DNA from 2 places in the Streptomyces sp. WMMC500 genome. Region 2 is predicted to be linked to the other one. Evidence: riboswitches for the same ligand, from Rfam matches in the RefSeq annotation. Region 2 holds a riboswitch; the other holds the start of a gene.
What was found. Region 2 has a riboswitch for cobalamin ahead of O7599_RS12095 (ribonucleoside-diphosphate reductase subunit alpha). Riboswitches for the same ligand answer to the same signal wherever they lie in the genome.
Positions count from the first base shown of each region.

Region 1: another riboswitch for cobalamin. It lies ahead of metE (5-methyltetrahydropteroyltriglutamate--homocysteine S-methyltransferase); the one in region 2 lies ahead of O7599_RS12095 (ribonucleoside-diphosphate reductase subunit alpha).

Region 1 is NZ_CP114905.1:4,426,363-4,437,501, reverse strand. Features, by position in the region: gene O7599_RS19010 (hypothetical protein) at 1-10, shown strand, start outside; gene sigJ (RNA polymerase sigma factor SigJ) at 63-947, shown strand; partial or broken gene O7599_RS19000 (ATP-binding SpoIIE family protein phosphatase) at 1,123-2,811, opposite strand; gene O7599_RS18995 (hypothetical protein) at 4,751-4,957, opposite strand; gene metE (5-methyltetrahydropteroyltriglutamate--homocysteine S-methyltransferase) at 5,208-7,526, opposite strand; cobalamin riboswitch at 7,747-7,905, opposite strand; gene O7599_RS18985 (ATP-binding cassette domain-containing protein) at 8,040-9,041, shown strand; gene O7599_RS18980 (ABC transporter permease) at 9,038-9,826, shown strand; gene O7599_RS18975 (MerR family transcriptional regulator) at 9,836-10,609, shown strand; gene O7599_RS18970 (ferric reductase-like transmembrane domain-containing protein) at 10,668-11,139, shown strand, end outside.
Region 2 is NZ_CP114905.1:2,937,331-2,948,469, forward strand. Features, by position in the region: gene O7599_RS12080 (carbon starvation CstA family protein) at 1-1,590, shown strand, start outside; gene O7599_RS12085 (YbdD/YjiX family protein) at 1,587-1,790, shown strand; gene O7599_RS12090 (GNAT family N-acetyltransferase) at 1,885-2,403, shown strand; cobalamin riboswitch at 2,462-2,610, shown strand; gene O7599_RS12095 (ribonucleoside-diphosphate reductase subunit alpha) at 2,772-5,204, shown strand; gene O7599_RS12100 (ribonucleotide-diphosphate reductase subunit beta) at 5,195-6,220, shown strand; gene O7599_RS12105 (D-Ala-D-Ala carboxypeptidase family metallohydrolase) at 6,354-7,088, opposite strand; gene def (peptide deformylase) at 7,246-7,893, opposite strand; gene O7599_RS12115 (hypothetical protein) at 7,978-8,970, opposite strand; gene O7599_RS12120 (metal-dependent phosphohydrolase) at 9,135-10,448, opposite strand; gene O7599_RS12125 (HD-GYP domain-containing protein) at 10,445-11,139, opposite strand, start outside.

The DNA of each region.
Region 1 (11,139 bases), 1.5 Mb from region 2:
GGGGGACTGACCGCCGTCTGCCTACACTGCACACCGTCACCGGTGTGAGGAGGCAGTGCCCCGTGGAGCCCACCCGTACGCTCACCGAGGCGGACTGGGCCGCGCACCGGCCCGCCGTCTTCGGTGCCGCGTACCGCATCCTCGGCAGCGTCACCGAGGCCGAGGACGTCGTGCAGGACGTGTGGCTGCGGGCCGCGGGCGCCGACCTGTCCGACGTACGGGACCTGCGCGCCTGGCTGCTGACGGTGGCCGCCAGGACCGCGTACAACGTGCTGAAGTCCGCCCGCGTGCGGCGTGAGACGTACGTGGGTCCCTGGCTGCCCGAGCCGCTGCCGACCGGGCCCGACGCCGAGGCGCCGGTGCTCGTGGACGAGTCGGTCGGCACCGCGATGCTGCTGCTGATGGAGCGGCTGACGCCCGCCGAGCGGGTCGCGTTCGTGCTGCACGACGTCTTCGAGTTCCCCTTCGCCGACATCGCCGGCGTGCTCGGCAGCACCCCGGCCGCCGCCCGCAAGCACGCCTCCCGGGCCCGCGCCCGGGTACGGGCGGAGGGGCGGGAGCCGACGGCCTCGCGGGCGGAGACCGAGCGTGTGCTCAAGGCGTTCAAGGCCGCGGCCGAGGCCGGTGACATGGCCGCGCTGATCGAGTTGCTGCACCCGGACGCCGTGTACGTCAGCGACGGCGGCGGCAAGGCGCTCGCCGCCCGCCGGGAGGTGCGGGGCGCGGAGACGATCGCGCTGCTCACCGTCCGGTCGATTCTGAAGAAGCGCCCCGGCCCCGCGGAGCTCGTCGAGGCCAACGGCCGGCCCGCGCTCGCGACGTACCGCGACGGGGTGCTGCTCTGGCTGGACACGGTGGAGGTCGCCGACGACGGCCGCCTCCTCGAAATCCGGCGGCTCGCCAACCCCGACAAGCTCGCCCCCTTCGCCGGCCCCGCTCACCCCTGACCCCCTGCCCCGCCTGCCCCTTCCACCCCGACTCCCGGCGGATCCCGGCTGCCTGTCGCTCGAACGCTGCATGCTGCGCAACCGCGACGACCGCCTCGGCGACACCGGCCCGGGCCCGCGCCGGCGGGCGATGAGATCGCCGGGACGGGCAGGCGGTGGCCGACGGCCGGGCCGGTCAGTCGCCGGGTGTCTCCGGGGTGGTCTGTTCGGCCCAGATGACCTTGCCGTCCTGTGTGTAGCGGGTTCCCCAGCGTGCGGTGAGCTGGGCGACCAGGAAGAGTCCCCGTCCGCCCTCGTCCGTGGTGGAGGCGTAGCGCAGATGCGGTGAGGTGAGGCTGTGGTCGTAGACCTCGCAGGTGAGCGTGCGGTCGCGCAGCAGCCTTACTCTGATGGGTCCGACGCCGTGACGCATGGCGTTGGTGATCAGTTCGCTGAGGATCAGCTCGGTGGTCTCCTGGAGGTTCTCCAGTTCCCATTCCGCGAGGAGTGCGGAGACGGCGGCGCGTACGCGGTGGACGGCCGCGGGGTGGGACTCGATGTCCCACTGGGCGACATGTCTGCTCCCCAGCGGGCGTGTCCGGGCGACGAGCAGGGCGATGTCGTCTCTCTGGACGGGCGGGAGGAGGGCGTCGACCACGGCGTCGCAGGTCTCCTCGGGGGTCTGGCCGGAGCCTGCGAGGGTCTGACGGAGCAGTTCGAGTCCGGTGTCGATGTCCTGGTCGCGGCGTTCGATGAGGCCGTCGGTGAACAGGACGAGTCTGCTGTCCTCGGGCAGGAGCAGTTCGACGGATTCGAAGGGCAGTCCGCCGATGCCGAGGGGGAGGCCCGTGGGTACGTCCAGGAACTCGACGGTGCCGTCGGGGTGCGCGAGGGCGGGTGCCGGGTGGCCGGCTCTGGCGATGGCGCAGCGGCGGGTCACGGAGTCGTAGACGGCGTACAGGCAGGTGGCGCCGGTGATGGTGGTCGCGTCGCCGGCGGCGACGGCTTCCCGGTCGGTGAGGGTGGCCAGTTCGTCGAGGTGGCCGAGGAGTTCGTGGGGTGGTGGATCGAGGGAGGAGAAGCTGGTGACGGCGGTGCGCAGCCGTCCCATGGTGGCGGCGGCGTGCAGTCCGTGTCCGACGACGTCGCCGATCACCAGGGCGACGCGGGCGCCGGACAGGGGGATCACGTCGAACCAGTCGCCGCCGACGCCTTCCTGCGCGGGGAGGTAGCGGTAGGCGACGTCGACGGCGTTCTGTTCCGGCAGGGTGCGGGGCAGCAGGCTGCGCTGAAGGGCCACGGCCATGCCGTGCTCGCGGGTGTAGCGGCGTGCGTTGTCGAGCGACACGGCGGCGTGGGCGGCCAGTTCGGCCGCGAGGAAGAGATCGTCCTGCTCGAAGGGCTCGGGTTTCTCCGAGCGCCAGAAGTTGACGACGCCCAGCAGCACACCGCGGGCGCGCAGCGGCGCCGTGACGAGCGAGTGGACCCCGTAGTCCAGGATGCGTGCGGCCCGTGCGTGATCCACCTCCCGCCACCCCAGGGAGTCACGCAGCCGGGGCACCAGGATCGCCTGCCCCGTCTCGATGCTGCGGGCGGCGGTCGAGGACGGCGCGTAGGTGATCAGGGTGCCGATGGGGAAGAAGGGGGCGTCGTCACGGATGCCGCTGACCGCCGTGCGGTGTATCCGCCGGCCGCTGTCGCCGGCGCCGCCACCGCCGTTCATCCCCGGTTCGTCACCGCGCACCACGGCCTCGGGGAGGTCGACGGTGGCGTAGTCGGCGAAGCCCGGAATCGCGGCCTGGGCCAGCTCCTCGGCCGTATGGGTCACATCGAGGGTGGTGCCGATCCTGTTGGTCGCGTCGTAGAGGAACTCCAGCCGTCGCCGGACCAGCTCGACCCTCTGCGACGCCTCGCCGATCATCTCCATCACCTCGTCGGTGCGGACCGGTTCCTGTCCGACCACCGCGTCGACCGCGAGCCGCGCGGACGCCGCGCCGACAGAGCCGGAGAGCTGGGCTTCCGCGTGATGGATCAGCTCCGGGGGCGCTTCGGCCTCCGGTGAGCCGGGTCTTGTCCCCGGGTAGGCGCGCACCGCCCGCTCGGCGCCCTCCCGCCCGAGGAAGCGCTCCAGCATCGTCTGCAGGGCGCCGACCGTGGCACGGGCCAGCCAGCGCCGTTCTCTGGCGGGCTCCGCGAGGATGTCGACGAACTGGACCGCCTGCGCCCGCTCGGTGACATTCGGCCGGCCGGCGAGGGAGACGGCGACGTACCCGCCGACGTTCACCAGCGCGGTCCAGAACATCGCATGGCTGATCGGGTCCATGCCCGTCAGGCCGAACAACTGCTGCGGCCGGAGCAGCTCGATGCCGAGCGGGCCCTCACGCAGGAACGATTCGGGCAGCAGCCCGGCCTCGGCGAAGCTCGGCAGCAGCAGGGTGTACGCCCACATGACGAACCCCGCGACGAGACCCACCAGCACACCCCAGCGGGTGCCGTCCCTCCAGAACAGGCCGCCGAGGATCGCGGGTGCGAGCTGTGCCACGGCCGCGAACGACACCAGTCCGAACGACGTCAACGCCCGACCCTCGCCCGCGAGCCGGAAGTACGCGTAGCCGAGCAGCAGAATCAGCACGATGGCCGTTCGGCGGATGCTCAGTACCAGGCGGGTGAGGTCGTCTCGACGGGCCAGCCGGGACCTGCCGCCCAGCAGCAGCGGCATCACGAGTGAGTTGGACACCATGGTGCTGAGTGCGATGGTCTCGACGGCGATCATGGCGGTGCCGGCGCTGAGGCCGCCGATGAAGACGAACAGCGCGAGTGCCTGCTGGCCTTCGGCCATCGGGAGGGCCAGCACATAGGTGTCGGCGTCGGTGGTGTCTCCGAACCGCAGCAGGCCGGCAGCCGCGAGCGGAAGCACGAAGAAGGTGTTCGCGAGCAGGTACAGCGGGAACAGCCACATCGCGCGTTTGAGGTGCTTCTCGTCCGTGTTCTCGACGAAGGTGACCTGCCACTGCCGCGGGAGCAGCACGATCGACAGCATGGACAGCACCGTGATCCAGACCCACGCGCCGTAGCTGGTGTGCCCTTGCAGCGTGAACAGTTGGGTGAAGTCCGCATACTCCGCCTGGGAGAACAGGTCGCCGAACCCCCCGAACATCCAGAAGGTCACGACGATCCCGACCGTGAGGAGCGCCGCGAGCTTGACCACGGACTCGAACGCGACGGCGGCGACGAGACCCTCGTGGCGTTCCGCGGTGTCCAGGTGGCGGGTGCCGAAGAGGATGGTGAACGCGGCGAGCAGCAGCGCCGCGTACAGCCCGGTGTCCTGAAGAAGCGGAACCTGGCCCAGCTCCGAGGGAGCGGTGATCTCGGGGTACCGGCGGATCATCTCGAAGGTGTTGGAGACCGCTTTGAGCTGGAGCGAGATGTAGGGAACAACCCCGACCACGGCGATGATCGTGACCAGACCGCCCAGCATCGCGCTCTTGCCGTAGCGGGCGGAGACGAAGTCGGCCAGCGACGTGACCCGGTGCCGGCGGCTGATGCGGATGATCCTGTGCAGTACGGGCCAGCCGAGCGCGAGCATGATCACCGGCCCCAGATAGAGCCCCAGGAAGCCGACACCGGTCGTGGCGGCCCCGCCCACGTTGCCGTAGAGCGCCCATGCGGTCTCGTACACCGCGAGGGACAGGGCGTAGACCGTGCCGTTGTTGATCAGGCTCCGGCCGGCGTCCGCCCTCCGGTCGGCGTAGAAGGCCACGGCGAAGAGCAGACCGAGGTACACCACCGCAACGGCGACGATGACCTCGGCCCGGAGCACGGCACTACTTCGATCTGGCGCCGACGACGGCGACCAGGCCGATCACGATCACCCAGACGAGGTGCAGGTACGCCCAGAGAACCGGGACACCGAGGACGCGTTCCATTGTGTCGAACTGCGCCAGCAACGGTGGCACGATCAGTACGAACCCCAACACCCCCACGGCCACCAGGCGCCCGGCCAGCCGCCCGTCGTCTCGTGGCTCCGTCACGGCTGCCTCCACAACCCCATGTCACGCCTCGCCACGCACCCGGGTGTGTCCAGGCCGCATCACGGCCGCCGGCACCGCGATGCCCGCAGAGACGCCGCCCCAAGACGCTATCGGCAGCCCGTTACGTGATCGAAGACCAACACACCCACTCCTGCCCCCACCCGCCGGCCGGCCCAGGGGACCCGGGTCCCGCCGGCGGGTGAGGAGGGGTCCGCACCCGCCGGCGAGGAGCCGGACGTGTGACGTCACGTCACCCGGGCAGCTCCGCACGCACCTCCCGCGCCGCCGCCACCAGGCTCTCCAGCGACGCCCGCGTCTCCGGCCAGCCGCGCGTCTTCAGCCCGCAGTCCGGGTTCACCCACAGCCGCTCCGGCGGGATCGCCCGCAGCCCGGTGCGCAGCAGCGCCACCGTCTCCGCCGCGCTCGGCACCCGCGGCGAGTGGATGTCGTACACGCCCGGACCCGCCTCCCGCGGATAGCCGTGCCCGGCCAGTTCGTACGCCACCTGCATGTGCGAGCGCGCCGCCTCCAGGCTGATGACGTCCGCGTCGAGGTCGTCGATGGCCGCCACGATGTCGCCGAACTCCGCGTAGCACATGTGCGTGTGGATCTGCGTGTCCGCGCGCGCGACGCCCGTCGTCAGCCGGAACGCCTCCGTCGCCCACGCCAGGTACGCCGGCCGGTCCGCGGCGCGCAGCGGCAGCGTCTCGCGCAGCGCCGGTTCGTCGACCTGGATGACCGCCGTGCCCGCCGCCTCCAGGTCGGCCACCTCGTCGCGCAGGGCGAGCGCCACCTGCCGCGCCGTCTCGGCGCGCGGCTGGTCGTCGCGGACGAACGACCACGCCAGCATCGTGACCGGGCCCGTGAGCATGCCCTTGACCGGGCGGTCCGTCAGCGACTGCGCGTACGTCGTCCAGCGCACCGTCATCGCCTCGGGACGCGAGATGTCGCCGGCCAGGATCGGCGGGCGGACGTAGCGGGTGCCGTACGACTGGACCCAGCCGTGCCGCGTGGCGAGGTAGCCGGTCAACTGCTCGGCGAAGTACTGCACCATGTCGTTGCGTTCGGGCTCGCCGTGCACGAGCACGTCGAGTCCTGCCTGCTCCTGGTACGTCACCACCTCGCGGATCTCCGCGGCGATCCGCTGCTCGTAGCCGTCCGCGCCGATGCGCCCGGCGCGCAGGTCGGCGCGGGCGGCGCGCAGTTCCGCGGTCTGCGGGAAGGAGCCGATGGTCGTCGTCGGCAGCGCCGGCAGCTTCAGCCGGGCCCGCTGGGCGGCGGCGCGCTCGGCGTACGGCGCGGGGCGGCGGGCGTCGGCCGCGGTGGCGGCGGCGGTGCGGGCCCGTACGGCGGGGTCGCGGGTGATCGGGGAGCCGGCGCGGGCGGCCAGGACGGCGCGGTTGGCGGTGAGTTCGGCGGCGATGGCGTCGGTGCCGTGGGCCAGGCCCTTCGCGAGCGTGACGACCTCGGCGCTCTTCTGCCGGGCGAACGCCAGCCAGCGCAGCAGTTGCGGATCGATGTCCCGCTCCGCGGTGGCGTCGAGCGGCACGTGCAGCAGGGAGCAGGACGCGGCGACGTCGACCCGGTCGGCGAGCCCGAGGAGGGTGCCGAGGGCGGCCAGGGCCCGTTCCAGGTCGCCGGCCCACACGTTGCGGCCGTCCACGACGCCGGCGACGAGCCGCTTGCCGGGCAGCCCGCCGACGGCGGCCAGCGCGTCGAGGTTCGCGGCGGCGGCGCCGGTGAAGTCCAGCGCCAGGCCCTCGACGGGCGCCTTGGCGAGCACCGGCAGCGCGTCGCCGAGGCGGTCGAAGTACGAGGCGACGAGCAGCTTGGGGCGGTCGGCGCGGGCGCCGAGTTCGCGGTAGGCGCGCTCGGCGGCGGCGAGTTCCGCGGGGGTACGGTCCTGCACGAGCGCCGGCTCGTCGAGCTGCACCCAGGCGGCGCCGGCCGCGCGCAGGTCGGCCAGCACCTCCGCGTACACCGGCAGCAGCCGGTCCAGCAGCGTCAGCGGCTCGAAGCCGGCGGGCGCGCCGGGCGCCGGCTTGGCGAGCAGCAGGTACGTCACGGGGCCGACCAGCACGGGCCGGGCGTCGCCCAGCCCGAGCGCCAGGGCCTCGGTCAGCTCGGCCGTCTGCTTGCCGGAGTCGGCGGTGAAGACGGTGTCCGGGCCCAGCTCGGGGACGAGGTAGTGGTAGTTGGTGTCGAACCACTTCGTCATCTCCAGCGGCGGCGCGTCCTGCGTGCCGCGGGCCATCGCGAAGTAGCCGTCGAGGGGGTCGGCCGTGACCGCGTCGCGGTGGCGGGCGGGAATCGCGCCCACCATGACGCTGGTGTCGAGCACGTGGTCGTAGTACGAGAAGTCGCCGGTCGGCACCTCCTGGACGCCGGCGTCTGCCAGCTCCCGCCAGTTGGCGCGGCGCAGTTCTGCGGCCGTGGCCCGGAGTTCGCCGGCGGTGACCCGGCCCTTCCAGTAGCCCTCGATCGCCTTCTTCAGCTCCCGGTGGTGGCCCTGCCGGGGGTAGCCGTACACGGTGGCCCGTGCCGCCGCGGCTGCGGACTTCGCTGTCACGGAGATCTCCTTCGCGAGATGAATCCCTGAGATCCCGGCGACGGGAGGAGGGGGAAGAGGCGCGAAGGGGGCGGCGCGGCGCGCACCCGCGGTGCCGCGGCGGATCCCCGCCGGGTCGCGGTGCCTGTCCGTATGCCTGCCCTGTACGTCACGTGCGCCGACCCGCCCTCGAGGTCACCGGGATGTCCGCGCACGGAACGCCCGCGCGCGGGCAGCGGGCAGGTCTTCGGACTTGCGGGCGCGTCCGTACGCGACACATCGCACGTACGGGCACCTACTGGCCGTCGCTTCCCGGACCCGCCGGGTCCAGTGCGTATGACGGCGGTCGTTCCCGCTCACCGCTGCGGGGCAGTCCCGGATTCCCACCGGGTTCCCTCTTGCGACGCCACCGCCTGGCGGACGGGGCGAACCGGCTGCACGGCCAGTGTAGAGGGCGGGGCCGACACCGTCGCCGGTGCCGGAGTCCGCGGCGGGCTTGACCCCGACGCAGGGTCAACCTTCGAGCATGGCGGCATGACCACGAGAACCCCCGCTGTGACCCCGGCTGTCAGCCTCGCCATCGAGGCCGCCGGGCTGCGCAGGGCGTACGGCGACCGCGAGGTCGTCGCCGGCGTCGACCTCGCCGTGCCCGCCGGCACCGTCTACGCCCTGCTCGGCCCCAACGGCGCCGGCAAGACGACCACCGTCCGCATCCTGACCACCCTCCTCGCCGCCGACGCCGGCACGGCGCGGATCGCCGGCCACGACGTACGCCGCGAGCCCGCCCGGGTGCGCGCGGCGATCGGCGTCACCGGCCAGTTCTCCGCCGTGGACGGGCTGCTCACCGGCCGCGAGAACCTGCGCCTCATGGCCGACCTCGGCCACCTCGAAGGCGCCCGCGCCGCCGCCGTCACCGCGCGGCTGCTCACCCGCTTCGGCCTCGCCGACGCCGCCGACCGGCGCGCCGCCACGTACTCCGGCGGCATGAGGCGGCGCCTCGACCTGGCGATGACGCTGGTGTCCTCGCCCCGGCTGATCTTCCTCGACGAGCCGACCACCGGGCTCGACCCGCGCAGCCGCCGCGAGCTGTGGGACGTCGTACGCGACCTGGTCGCCGACGGGACCACCGTCTTCCTCACCACCCAGTACCTGGAGGAGGCGGACCGGCTCGCCGACCGCATCGGCGTGCTCGACGGCGGCCGTCTCGTCGCCGAGGGCACCGCCGCCGAGCTGAAGCGCCGCGTCACCGGCGGCCACGTCGAACTGCACGCCGCCGACGCGGCGCGGGCGGCGGAGCTGGCGCGGCGGCTGCCGGGCGCGGTGGCGGACCCGGCGGCGCCGGCCGTCACCGTGCCGTACGACGGCAGCCTCGGCGCGCTGCGGCAACTGCTGGCCGGGCTCGACGACGACGGGTCGGTCACCGGGCTCGCGGTGCGTTCACCCGGCCTGGACGACGTGTTCCTGGCCCTGACCGGCCACGCCGCCGATGTCCCCGCCGATGTCCCGGCCGATCTCCCCGCGGGGGTACGGGCATGACCGCCGCGTCGTACGCCGTGCGCGACTCCGCGACCATGTTGCGCCGCAACCTGCGGCACATGGCCCGCTACCCCTCGATGACGATCATGCTCGTCGGCCAGCCGCTGCTGTTCCTGCTGCTGTTCACGTACGTCTTCGGCGGCACGATGGGCGCGAACCTCCCCGGCGACCTCCACGGCGGCTACCTCACGTACATCACCCCCGGGATCCTTACGATGACCGTCGCGAGCGTGTCCATCGGCACCGCCGTGCTCGTCGCCAACGACATGACCGACGGCATCGTCGACCGGTTCCGCACCATGCCCATCGCCCCGTCCTCCGTCCTCGCCGGCCACGTGCTCGCCGCGATGATCCAGACCGCGCTGGCGCTGCTCGCGGTGGGCGCGGCGGCGTTCGCGCTCGGGCTGCGGCCGGGCGGCGCGTCGGCGGCGGACTGGGCCGCGCTGACCGGGCTGCTGGTGCTGCTGTCGTACGCGCTGACCTGGTTCACGGTGGCACTCGGCCTGGCGAGCCCCGACCCGGAGACGGCGAGCAACCTGCCGATGGTCTTCGTGCTGCTGCCGTTCGTGGGCAGCGGGTTCGTCCCCGTCGAGTCGATGCCCGCGGGGCTGCGGTGGTTCGCGGCGCACCAGCCGTTCACCCCGGTCATGGACCTGATCCGGGGCCTGCTCGGCGGCGCGCCGGACGGCGCGGACGCCGCCTGGGCGGTCGGCTGGTGCGCGGTCATCGGCACCGCCGGCTTCCTCTGGTCGCGCCGCCTCTACCGGACCCGCGGGGCCACCTAGGATGCCCCGATGCTGACCATCGGCGAACTGGCCGCGTACGCCGGGGTGACGGTGCGCGCGGTGCGGCACTACCACGCCAAGGGCCTGCTCCCCGAGCCGGACCGGGACCACTCCGGCTACCGCCGCTACGACGCCGCCGCCGTGGTCGGGCTGATCCGCATCCGCACCCTCGCCGAGGCCGGCGTCCCGCTGGCGCGGGTCGCGGAGCTGCTGCGAGCCGACGAGGCGGAGTTCGCGGCGGCGGTCGCGGACATCGACCGGCGGCTGCGGGCCGAGATCCGCGAACGCCGGGAGCACCGCCGCCGCATCGCCCGGCTCACGGCGGGCGACAGCCTGGCGCTGCCGGCGGAGGTCGTGGCGTTCCTCGACCGGCTGCGGGAACTCGGCGTCGACGAGCGGATCGTCGCGGTCGAGCGCGAGGGCTGGATCCCGCTGGCCGCGCACGCCCCCGACCGCGTACCGGAGTGGCTGGCCCGTAAGCGCGCCCAACTCGCCGACCCCCAGATCCTCGACTTCTACCGCACCCTCGGCCGGGCCCTCGACTGGCCGCCCGACGACCCGCGCCTGACCGCCCTGGCCGACGACCTGGCCGCGTACCTCGCCCGCCTCACGGCGGAACGGGGCCGGGACTACGTCGCGGACGTCGACCTCGCGGCGCCGCTCGCGGAGCTGATGGACAAGCTGGCGTTCGAGGCGGCGCCGCCGGCGCGGCGGCTCATCGAGCTGCTGCGGGAACGGGGTTGGACCGGGTGGACGCGGCTGGAGCCCGTGGATCCGTGTTGATCTCCCGGGGGTGATGGGTACACCTCACACGGGGTCGACGGGACTCAGGAGGCTGAAGATGGCAGTGACACGTCGATCCGGGCTGCCCGGAAAGACCCGCGAGGGCGGGGAAGGGGGCGGCGGGGAGTCCGCCGGGAAGCGCGGCGGCGGGCGGTTCGACTGGGCGGGGCTGGGGGCCGACGTCCGTGCCGCCGGGCCGGACGCGGGCATCGCGCTCGTCGTCACCGGCGCGATATTCGTCTGGCTCTACGTCCGCATCGACAACGGCTCGTCGGCGACCCTCCAGGTCATGCCGATGCTCGCCGACGCCGACAAGTACTGGATGTACTGGCTCTGCCAGGCGTTCGGCTGGTCCGGCCTGCTGTGGGCGTGGATCACCATCGTCTTCAGCCTCCTGCGCACCGGCCCGCGCCCGCGGGTGCGCTGGCTGCCGCCCGCCGGGCTGGAGAAGCTGCACCGCACGACGAGCCTGACGACGATCGCGCTGATGTTCATGCACGCGGTGATGTTCTTCCTGGAGGAGGTCCGCG
Region 2 (11,139 bases):
ATGGGCTTCTACCTGCGGGTGTTCCGGCCGGGCCGGGTCGCCGAGGTGTCGCTGATCGGGGTTGCGCTGCTGATGCTCGCGCTGGTCGCGGGGCGCTGGGTGGCCGAGTCCTCGCTTGCGGACACGTTCACGCTGAGCAAGGAGTCGCTGGTCATCTGGATGGTGATCTACGCCTTCATCGCCTCGGTGCTGCCGGTGTGGATGCTGCTCGCGCCGCGCGACTACCTGTCGACGTTCATGAAACTCGGCACCATCGCGATGCTGTTCATCGGCGTGATCGTGGCCGCGCCGACACTGAAGATGGAGGGCGTCACCGACTTCGCCGGCGAGGGCACGGGGCCGGTCTTCGCCGGCTCGCTGTTCCCGTTCGTCTTCATCACCATCGCCTGCGGCGCCCTGTCCGGCTTCCACTCCCTCATCTCGTCCGGCACCACGCCGAAGATGGTGCAGAAGGAGACGCAGGTACGGATGATCGGCTACGGCTCCATGCTGATGGAGTCGTCGGTCGCCATCGTGGCGATGATCGCCGCCTGCGTGCTGGACCCCGGGCTGTACTTCGCGATGAACTCGGCGCCCACGGTGATCGGCGACACCGCGCAGTCGGCGTCGCAGGCGATCCAGGGCTTCGGGTACGAGATCACGCCCGCGGCCCTGCAGGCGGCGGCCGACTCCGTCGAGGAGTCGACGCTGCTGTCCCGTACCGGCGGCGCGCCGACGTTCGCCCTGGGCGTCTCGGAGATCTTCTCCAACGTGACCGGGGACAGCCTCAAGGCGTTCTGGTACCACTTCGCGATCATGTTTGAGGCGCTGTTCATCCTGACCGCGCTGGACGCGGGCACCCGGGTGGGCCGCTTCATGCTGCAGGACACCCTCGGCAACATCTACAAGCCGCTCAAGCGCGTGAGCTGGTGGCCGGGGCTCATCGCCACCAGCGCGGTGGTCGTGGGCCTGTGGGGCTACTTCCTGTGGGTCGGCGTGAACGACCCCCTCGGCGGCATCAACCAGCTCTTCCCGCTCTTCGGCATCACCAACCAGTTGCTCGGCGCGGTGGCGCTGACGATCTGTACCACCCTGCTGATCAAGTCGGGGCGGCTGAAGTGGGCCTGGGTGACGGGCATCCCGCTGCTCTGGGTCGCGGTGGTCACGCTCACGGCGAGCTGGCAGAAGGTGTTCTCCGAAGACCCTCGCGTGGGCTTCTTCGAGCAGGGCTCCGTCTACCGGGAGGCCAGGGACCAAGGCGAGGTGCTGCCACCCGCGACCAACATGGACGAAATGGACACCGTGGTGACGAACACGACGGTCGACGGGGTGCTGTCCGCGGTCTTCGCGCTGCTGGTGGTCGTCGTGATCCTGGACGCGGCCCGGGTGTGCGTGAAGTCGCTGCGCAACCCGGAGTCGGTGGTCAGCAACGAGGAGCCGTACCACGAGTCGTCGTACATCGCTCCGGCGCAACTGATCGCGACCAAGGAGGAGAAGGAGGAGCTGGCCGCGGCCGGGCTGGGCAGCGGCGGCGGCTTCAGGCCGGGCACCGGACCGGGCGGCGACGGTGCCGGTGGTGGCGGCGGTTCGCGGGACGGAGGTGGCTCGTGACGGCGACGGCGGCGCTGGCGGCGGCGGGGCGCAAGGTCTGGTGGTACGTCCGCGAGGTGATCGGCGACACGGCGTACGAGCGCTACGTGGAGCATCTGCGCGGCCACGATCCGGAGGCTCGGGTGCCCAGCCGGCGCGAGTTCGAGCGGATGCGCACCGACGCGGGCGACGACCCGCGCAAGGGCTTCCGCTGCTGCTGAGCACGGCGCGGCGGATGCCGCAGGCGTACGGGCCGCCGTCCCCGGATTCCGGGGGCGGCGGCCCGTTGTCGGTGGGGCAGGGCAGACTCGGAGCATGGACTTCACGGTGCGGCCGGTGCGGCCGGAGGAGTACGAGCGGGCGGGCGAGCTGGTCGCAGGGGCGTATCTGGCGGACGGGCTGCTGACGTTCGGCGAGGACGACGGGTATGTGCACGAGCTGCGCGACGTGCGCCGCCGGGCCACGGCCGAGCGCGCGGAGGTGCTGGTCGCGGTCGACGGCGACGGCCGGGCGGAGGGCGGGCGGCTGCTGGGCAGTGTGACATTCGTGACCGCGGGGTCGCCGTTCGCGGAGCTGAGCGGAGCCGGAGAGGGCGAGTTCCGGATGCTGGCGGTGGCCCGGGAGGCGCGCGGCCGGGGCGTGGGCGAGGCGCTCGTCCGGGCCTGTCTGGACCGCGCCCGGGAGCTGGGCGCGCGCCGGATGGTGCTGTCCAGCACCCCGGACATGGCCCCGGCCCACCGGCTGTACGGGCGGCTGGGGTTCGTCCGCACCCCCGAGCGTGACTGGTACCCGCTGCCCGATCTGCCGCTCTGGGCCTTCGTCGCGGACCTCTGACGCCCGGCCGACACGCGGCACAACATATAGGGGTGCTTCCCAGACGAGCCACTAGATGTATGCTCGTCCTAGCTGCCGACGCAGGGGAATCCGGTGGAAGTCCGGAGCTGTCCCGCAACGGTAAGCGATGTACGGCCATGCCTGCCACGCGCCGGCGGGGCCCGTGCGTCGTGAGCCCGAGAACCTCCGGCAGCCATCGATGACGTCCGGGTCTCGTGGATTGGGCTCACGGACGCAAGCGGGTCCGCCTCCGGCGGTGTTCGGACGGGGGGACCGCCCACGCGCGCCCCGCGCGCCGTGGGTTGCCCGCGTGCGCCCGTACCGCAGCCTCTCCCGCGCGGCCCCGCCGAGCGAGGGAGAGCAGCATCTTGACGATCGCACCACCGGCCGCGCTTACGGAGCCCGCCTCAGTCACCCCCCGTGCCGACGACGGCCCGGCCGCCGCGCTCACCCGCACGCTCGCCGAGCTGACCGCCGACCTGCCCGCCACCGACCCCGCCCGGGTCGCCGCCGGCGCCCTGCGCGGCCGGCACCCGGGCTCCGGCGCGGCCGAGTTGCGGGAGCTGGCCACCGAGGCCGCGGCGGCGCTGATCGCCGAGGAGCCGGAGTACTCGCGGCTGGCCGCGCGGCTGCTGACCCGCGCCGTCGCCGAGGAGGCCGCCGCCCAGGGCGCCACCGGCTTCTCCGCCGCGATCGCCGTGGGCCACCGCGAGGGCATCGTCGCCGACGCCACCGCCGCCTTCGTCCGGCGGCACGCCGCCCGTCTCGACGCCCTGGTGGACGAGGCCGTCGCCGAGGGCCGCGACGACCTCTTCGGCTACTTCGGCCTGCGCACGGTCTACACCCGCTACCTGCTGCGCCACCCCACCGAGCGCGCCGTCATCGAGACCGCCCAGCACTTCTTCCTGCGCGTCGCCTGCGGTCTCGCCGCGGACGAGTCCGACGCCGCGCTGGCCGAAGTCGCCGAGCTGTACGGGCTGATGAGCCGCCTCGGCTACCTGCCCTCCTCCCCCACGCTCTTCAACTCCGGCACCCGCCACCCGCAGATGTCGTCCTGCTACCTGCTGGACTCCCCCCTCGACGAGCTGGACTCGATCTACGAGCGCTACCACCAGGTCGCCCGGCTGTCCAAGCACTCCGGCGGCATCGGTATCCCCTTCACCCGGGTCCGCTCCCGCGGCTCGCTGATCCGCGGCACCAACGGCCACTCGAACGGCATCGTCCCGTTCCTGCGCACCCTGGACGCCTCCGTCGCCGCCGTGAACCAGGGCGGCAAGCGCAAGGGCGCCGCGTGCGTCTACCTGGAGCCCTGGCACGCCGACGTCGAGGAGTTCCTGGAGCTGCGCGACAACACCGGCGAGGAGGCCCGCCGCACCCACAACCTCAACCTCGCGCACTGGATCCCGGACGAGTTCATGCGCCGCGTCGAGGCCGACGGCACCTGGTCGCTGTTCTCCCCCGCCGAGGTGCCCGAGCTGGCCGACCTGTACGGCGCGGAGTTCGACGCCGCGTACGCCCGCGCGGAGGCCGAGGGGCGGTACGTCAAGCAGGTCCCCGCCCGGCAGTTGTACGGCCGGATGATGCGTACCCTCGCGCAGACCGGCAACGGCTGGATGACGTTCAAGGACGCCGCCAACCGCACCGCCAACCAGACCGCGGAGCCCGGCGCCGTCGTGCACTCCTCGAACCTGTGCACCGAGATCCTGGAGGTCTCGGACGACGGCGAGACCGCGGTGTGCAACCTCGGCTCGGTCAACCTCGCCGCGCACCTGGGCGCCCCCCTCGACGAAACCACCGGCTGGGAGGAGGCGATGGACTGGGAGAAGCTGGACGCCACGGTCCGTACCGCCGTGACGTTCCTCGACCGCGTCGTGGACATCAACTTCTACCCGACCGACCAGGCCGCCGCGTCCAACTCCCGCTGGCGGCCCGTGGGCCTGGGCGTGATGGGCCTGCAGGACGTCTTCTTCCGGCTGCGGCTGCCGTTCGACTCACCGCAGGCGCGGGCGCTGTCCACCCGGATCGCCGAGCGCATCATGCTCGCCGCGTACGCCGCCTCCGCCGACCTCGCCGAGCGGCACGGCGCGCACCCGGCCTGGTCCCGCACCCGCGCCGCCCGCGGCGTCCTGCACCCCGACCACTATCCCGACGCCGACGTGACCTGGCCGGAGCGCTGGACCGCGCTGCGCGCCCGGATCGCCGCGACCGGCCTGCGCAACTCGCTGCTGCTGGCCATCGCGCCGACCGCGACGATCGCCTCCATCGCCGGCGTCTACGAGTGCATCGAGCCGCAGGTCTCCAACCTCTTCAAGCGCGAGACGCTGAGCGGCGAGTTCCTCCAGGTCAACTCCTACCTCGTGGCCGAGCTGAAGGCGCTGGGGGTGTGGGACGCGCAGACCCGCGAGGCGCTGCGCGAGCACGACGGGTCCGTACAGGAGCTGACGTGGATCCCCGCGGAGGTCCGGGCACGCTACCGCACGGCGTGGGAGCTGCCGCAGCGCGCGCTGATCGACATGGCCGCGGCCCGTACGCCCTACCTGGACCAGGCCCAGTCGCTCAACCTCTTCATGGCCGCGCCGACCATCGGCAAGCTCAGCTCGATGTACGCCTACGCCTGGAAGTCCGGGCTGAAGACGACGTACTACCTGCGCTCGCGCCCGGCGACCCGGATCGCCCGCTCGGCCCGCGCCGCCGCCCCCGCGCACCCCGCCCCCGCCCCCCTGCCCGTCCAGCAGCCGCACGCCGACGACGCCGTCGCCTGCTCCCTGGAGAACCCCGAGACCTGCGAGGCATGCCAGTGACCACCGCCACCGACGCCAGGAACCTGCTCGACCCCGGCTTCGAGCTGACCCTGCGCCCCATGCGCTACCCGGAGTTCTACGAGCGCTACCGGGACGCCATCAAGAACACCTGGACCGTCGAGGAGGTCGACCTCCACTCCGACGTCGCCGACCTCGCCAAGCTCTCGCCGGGCGAACAGCACCTCATCGGCCGGCTCGTGGCGTTCTTCGCCACCGGCGACTCGATCGTGGCGAACAACCTGGTGCTCACGCTCTACAAGCACATCAACTCGCCCGAGGCCCGCCTCTACCTCTCCCGCCAGCTCTTCGAGGAGGCCGTGCACGTCCAGTTCTATCTGACGCTGCTCGACACCTACCTCCCCGATCCGGACGAGCGGGCCGCGGCGTTCGCCGCGGTGGAGAACATCCCGTCGATCCGCGAGAAGGCGCAGTTCTGCTTCCGCTGGATGGACTCGGTGGAGAACATCGAGCGGCTGGAGACCAGGGAGGACCGCCGCCGCTTCCTGCTCAACCTCATCTGCTTCGCCGCCTGCATCGAGGGCCTGTTCTTCTACGGCGCGTTCGCGTACGTCTACTGGCTGCGCTCCCGCGGCCTGCTGCACGGCCTCGCGACGGGCACGAACTGGGTGTTCCGCGACGAGAGCATGCACATGAACTTCGCGTTCTCCGTGGTCGACACGGTCCGCGCGGAGGAGCCCGACCTCTTCGACGAGGAGCTGGGGCAACAGGTGCGCGACATGCTCGACGAGGCGGTGCGGGCGGAGCTGCAGTTCGCGCGCGACCTGTGCGGCGACGGCCTGCCGGGGATGAACACCGACTCGATGCGCGCGTATCTGGAGTGCGTGGCCGACCAGCGGCTCGTCCGGCTGGGCTTCGCGCCGGTGTACGGGTCGCAGAACCCGTTCGCGTTCATGGAGCTGCAGGACGTGCAGGAGCTGACGAACTTCTTCGAGCGCCGCCCGTCCGCGTACCAGGTGGCGGTGGAGGGCTCGGTCGGGTTCGACGACGAGTTCTGAGGCGCGCAGCGCCGGCCGGGCCCGCCGTGGGGGGCGGGTCCGGCCGGCGACTGCCGGCCGCCGCGGCGCCGTTGCCGCGGTGCCTGCGTGCTGCGGTACTGCCGTGCTGCGGTGCTGCTGCGGTCTCCCGCGGTCAGATGCCGCAGGAGGGGGCGGACCAGGAGCGGGACGACCGGCCGTCCACGTGCGTGTGGTCGTTGTGGCCCGGGTAGCCGGGACCGAAGATCCCGCCGAAGCCGTGGGTACGCGCCTGCTGGGCCAGCCGGCAGAACGACGGGGAGCCGACGAGGTCGGCCGCCGTGCCGTACAGATGCTGGCTGTTGGAGGCGCCGCCGACCGCGTTGTTGCACGAGACGGAGCGGAAGCCGCTGGTGATGTTGATGGGGACGTCGCCCAGGGCGTGCCGCATCGCCTCCAGCTTCCACATGGTGCGCTTGGCGTTCTCCTTGGCCGTCGCCGCGGAGACCGCACCACCGCTCCAGGTGGAGTTGCACTTGTTCAGCTCGGCGTAGGTGAAGTGCACCGGGGTGCAGTCGGCGTCCTGCAGGCTGTAGATCTTGTTGAACGTGTTGGTGCCCGCGACGCCGTCCGAGCTGAGCCCGTACGCGCTCTGGAACTTCGCGACGGCGGCCTTGGTGCGCGGCCCGAAGTTGCCGTCGATGGCGAGGATCTCGCCGGACGTCACGTGCCCCGCCACCCGGATCTGCAACTGGGTGACGTCGGCGCCGGTCATGCCCTGCGAGAGCGTGCGGTTCCAGGTGTAGCACGAGTCCGCCTGCGCCGAGCCGGCGGTCGCGACCGTGCCGACGACGCCCGCCGCCGCGATCATGGCGATGCTGAGGATGAGTCTGACCGTACGTCTGAGCATGGGGCCTCCGTACCGTACGAATGGGGGCTCCGAGCCTCGCGCGCGCCGGGCGCGCGGTCAACGCGCCGCCGTTTCGCCAGTGGACTCGACCACTGCCGTAACCGCCGCGCAAGAGGCGGCGGTTACGGCGCCGGCGGGCCGAGGGCGGGCGGGGGCCTCAGCCGTTGGGGACGGTCTCGTAGCGCGGGGTGTTCTCCGCCATCTGCTGCATGACGTCCTTGCGCTCGCGCTTGGAGAGCCGGTCGATGTAGAGCCGCCCGTAGAGGTGGTCCGTCTCGTGCTGGAGGCAGCGGGCGAAGTAGCCCGTGCCGTGCACGCGGACGGGCCTGCCGTCGAGGTCCCGGCCGCGCACCACCGCGTAGTCCGGGCGGGCCAGCGACATGTACGCGCCGGGGACCGACAGACATCCCTCGTTGCCGTCGTCGAGCTGCCGGCGGTCGGCGGGCAGCTCCTCCAGCACGGGGTTGCACACGGCGCCCACGTGCCGTACGCCGTCGTCGTCCGGGCAGTCGTAGACGAAGACCTTGAGGTCGACGCCGATCTGGTTGGCCGCGAGGCCCACGCCCTCCGCCGCCCGCTGGCTGGCGAACATGTCGTCCACGAGCGACCGCAGCGCGTCGTCGAACTCCGTCACGTCCGCGCACTCGCGGTGCAGCACCGGATTGCCCACCACCGTGATCGGCCTGACCGTCCCCCGCTCGCGGGCCGCGCGCTCACGCGCCTCCGCGTCCGTCACGTCGTCGAGGAACACGTCCGGCGACTCCGCTTCCCGCCCCGCCTGCTCCTGCTCCGCCTGCTGCGTCATGCTCGCCGCACGCCTTCCTGGTTCCCGCCCTCACGAGCTTCACGAAAAGACCGGAGTCCAGGGTACGGCCACGTTCCGACAGCCTCAGACGACTTCCTCCAGATCCCGCCAGTCCCGGGTGTCCGGGCTGTCCGCGGCCCAGCTCTCCAGCAGCCCGCGCACCAGCGACGCGGGCGCGGCTATCCCGCACTCCCGCTCCGGCACCCAGAGCCCGTCCTCGGTGCGGTGCACCAGCGGCCCCGGCTGGCCGGGCTCGCTGTGGTCGTGCGGGTCGAGGGTCGCCTGCAGCGAGCCCTCGGCGCTGGGCATGCAGCTCTCCGAGCAGGTGCGGCAGAGCAGCCGCACCGACGACGACCAGTCCTCGGCCGCGTACCCCGCCTCGGCCGCCAGCAGCTCGACGGCGTCCCGGTCCGCCTCGGTGGCCGCCTCCAGCAGCACCACCCACGTCGGCACCGGCGACGGCGCCCACAGCTCTATCTCGTCGAAGACCGGATACGACGGGCCAGCCAGCGTGCCCCGCTCGCCGTGCGGCACCCCGTCGTGCAGTACGACCTCGCCCCAGCGGCGGCCCGACGAGGGCAGCGGGATGCTCTGCACCTCGATCCGCGCCGGGTCGAGGCGGCGGCCCCAGACGACCTCCGCCTCGCCCTCGGGCGACAGCCGCACCGCGGCGCTGCCCAGGTCCATGTCCTCCGGCGGCTCGGCCGCCCCCTGGTGCGCGGCGCCGCCGGGCACGCGCAGCCCGTACGCCTGCCACGCCCGCCGCGCCAGCGGCCAGTCCTGCAGCGCGGTGGCGGCGATGCCGACGTTCCACCAGTCGGGCGCGCCCGTCTCGCGGTCGAGCAGCGCGACGGCCCGCAGGCCCGCGGCGCGCGCCTGCTCCCAGTCGTGCCGGAACTTGTGCAGCAGCGCAAGGTTGAACCACGACTCCGACAGCCAGGGCTCCAGGCCCGCGGCACGGGTGAGCAGCGCGCCCGCGTCGTCGTACCGGCCGTCGCCGATCAACGTGAACGCGCGGTCGGTCGCCTGCCGCCACGAGGCGGAGGGCCGATGCCGTGTTCTGCCGAAGATCCTCACGATTCCTGCCTGCCGTCTTTGACTCCAGGATGACCACTGTGCGGCCTGTCCGCACGGCGTGCTCTCCCGGGGGGCGCCGTTGCTCCCCGCAACTTCCTGTCCGCTCGGGTGCCGGGCTATGCCCGCATCCAACCACGCGGTGCCGTACGCCCGCTTCTTACCGGTCAGTTCGCGTGCACGCCGTTCGCCAGCACCTCCCGGAGCGCGTCCACCACGGCCGGGTCGTACTCGGCGCGAGGGGCCAGACGCAGCCTCTCCAGGGCCGCGAGCGGCCCGGTGGCGACAGCGCCCTCACCCTTCGCGTTCCCCGTCACCAGTACGTCGTATGCAGCGGCCACGCGTACGATACGGGCCGCGACCGGCTGGTCACGGTACGGCTCCGCCTGCCGCTCCACGACGACCGCGACCTCGGCGGCCACGCCGGTCTGCCGTACCACCGCGCCGCCCAGCAGGGCGATGCGCCGCCGGTCGGCGAGGCCGGCGGCGCCCGGGGGGCCCTCGGCCCCCGGCGGGGCGGGGTCGGCCAGCGACAGCTTGCCCAGGTCGTGCATGAGCGCAGCCTGCTCCAGCACGTCCAGCTCCCGCTCGGTCAGCCCCCGCACCCGGCCGATCGCCCGGCTGAGGGAGGCGACGCGGTGGGCGTGGCCCGGGGTGTGGTAGCCGGCCATCTCGGTCGCGCGGGCCAGGGAGGCGATGGTCTGGCGGTAGGTGCGGCGCACGGCGGCGTAGCGGCGGAACGAGACCTGGGTGAGCAGCAGCGGCAGGCTCAGCACGGGCAGCGCCCACACCCCGGCCACCTGCGCGGCGAGTGCGATGACGACGCCGGTGGCGCACATCGCGGAGCCGGCGCCGGGCAGGGCGCGCAGCTCGTCGCGGAGCAGGGGGCCGTACGGCCAGCCGGTGCGGGCCCGGGCGAGGCAGGCGGCGAGCACGGCGTCGCAGAGCGCGGTCAGGGCGAGGACGCCGAGCAGCGCCGGTACGTAGAGGGGGACGGGTCCGGCCGTGAGGCCAGCGACCGGGGCGCCGTCGCCCTCCGCCGGGGCACCGGCGCACAGGGGGCGGCAGCAGGCGGCGGCGAAGGCGGTGCCGAGGACCCGGCGGACCAGGTGCTCGGCGGTGGGGCCGCGACCGCGGGCGACGTGCGGGACGGCGCCGACGACGGTGGCCGTGAAGGAGACGGCGGCGATCTCCAGGACGGCGCCGCCCGCCGTGTCCGCGGGGATGCAGAGCAGCGCGTACCCGAGCGCGCCGGCGGTGGCCAGCGGCGCGGGGATGCGCGCGGGGGTGCTCGCGCGGTGGTCGCCCGCCACCTCGCCGACCACGATGAGGAGGCCGAAGGCGAGCGCGGCCCCGGGCTGGGCGAGCCCGTGCGCGAGGGTCCAGCAGAACCCGGCCGCGGTCACCGCCCCGGCGGCCCCGACCGCCACGCGCACCTCGGGCGGGGTGCGGTGGCGGGAGCGGAGAACCGATTCGCTCACGGGGCGCCACCGCTGCGTGCCACGGCACCGTCCGCCGCGCCTTCCGCCGTACTGCCCGCCACACCGCCCGCCGCGCCGTCCCCCGCCGCGCCGCCGCCGGCTCCGCCGGTCCCGCCGCGCAGCGGTGCCGGGATCGTCGCGGGCTCGTCCGCCGTGACCTCGGCGTGCCAGCCGCGGCGCTCAATCGCACCGGCCAGCGCGCGCACCATCCGCGGGTCGAACTGCGCCCCGGCGCACCGCCGCAGCTCCGCCAGCGCCGCGGGCACCTCGCGCGCGCGGCGGTAGGAGCGGGTCGAGGTCATGGCGTCGAAGGCGTCGGCCACCGCCACCACCCGGGCGTATTCCGGAATCCGCGCGCCGGTGAGCCCGTACGGGTAACCGCGGCCGTCCATCCGCTCGTGGTGGTGCAGGATCGCCGCGCGCACCTCCTCCAGGAAGCCGATGCCGCGGACGATCTCGTGCCCGTACTCCGGATGCAGCTCGATGACCCGCCGCTCCTCGGGGGTCAGCGGCCCGTCCTTACGCAGGATGCGCGTCGGCACACCGAGCTTGCCCACGTCGTGCAGGATCCCGGCGAACCGGAGCACCTCCTGCCGCCGCTCGTCCATGCCCAGCTCGCGGGCGATGAGCACCGACGCGCGGCCGACCCGCTCGCTGTGCCCGCGGGTGTAGCGGTCCTTGATGTCGACGG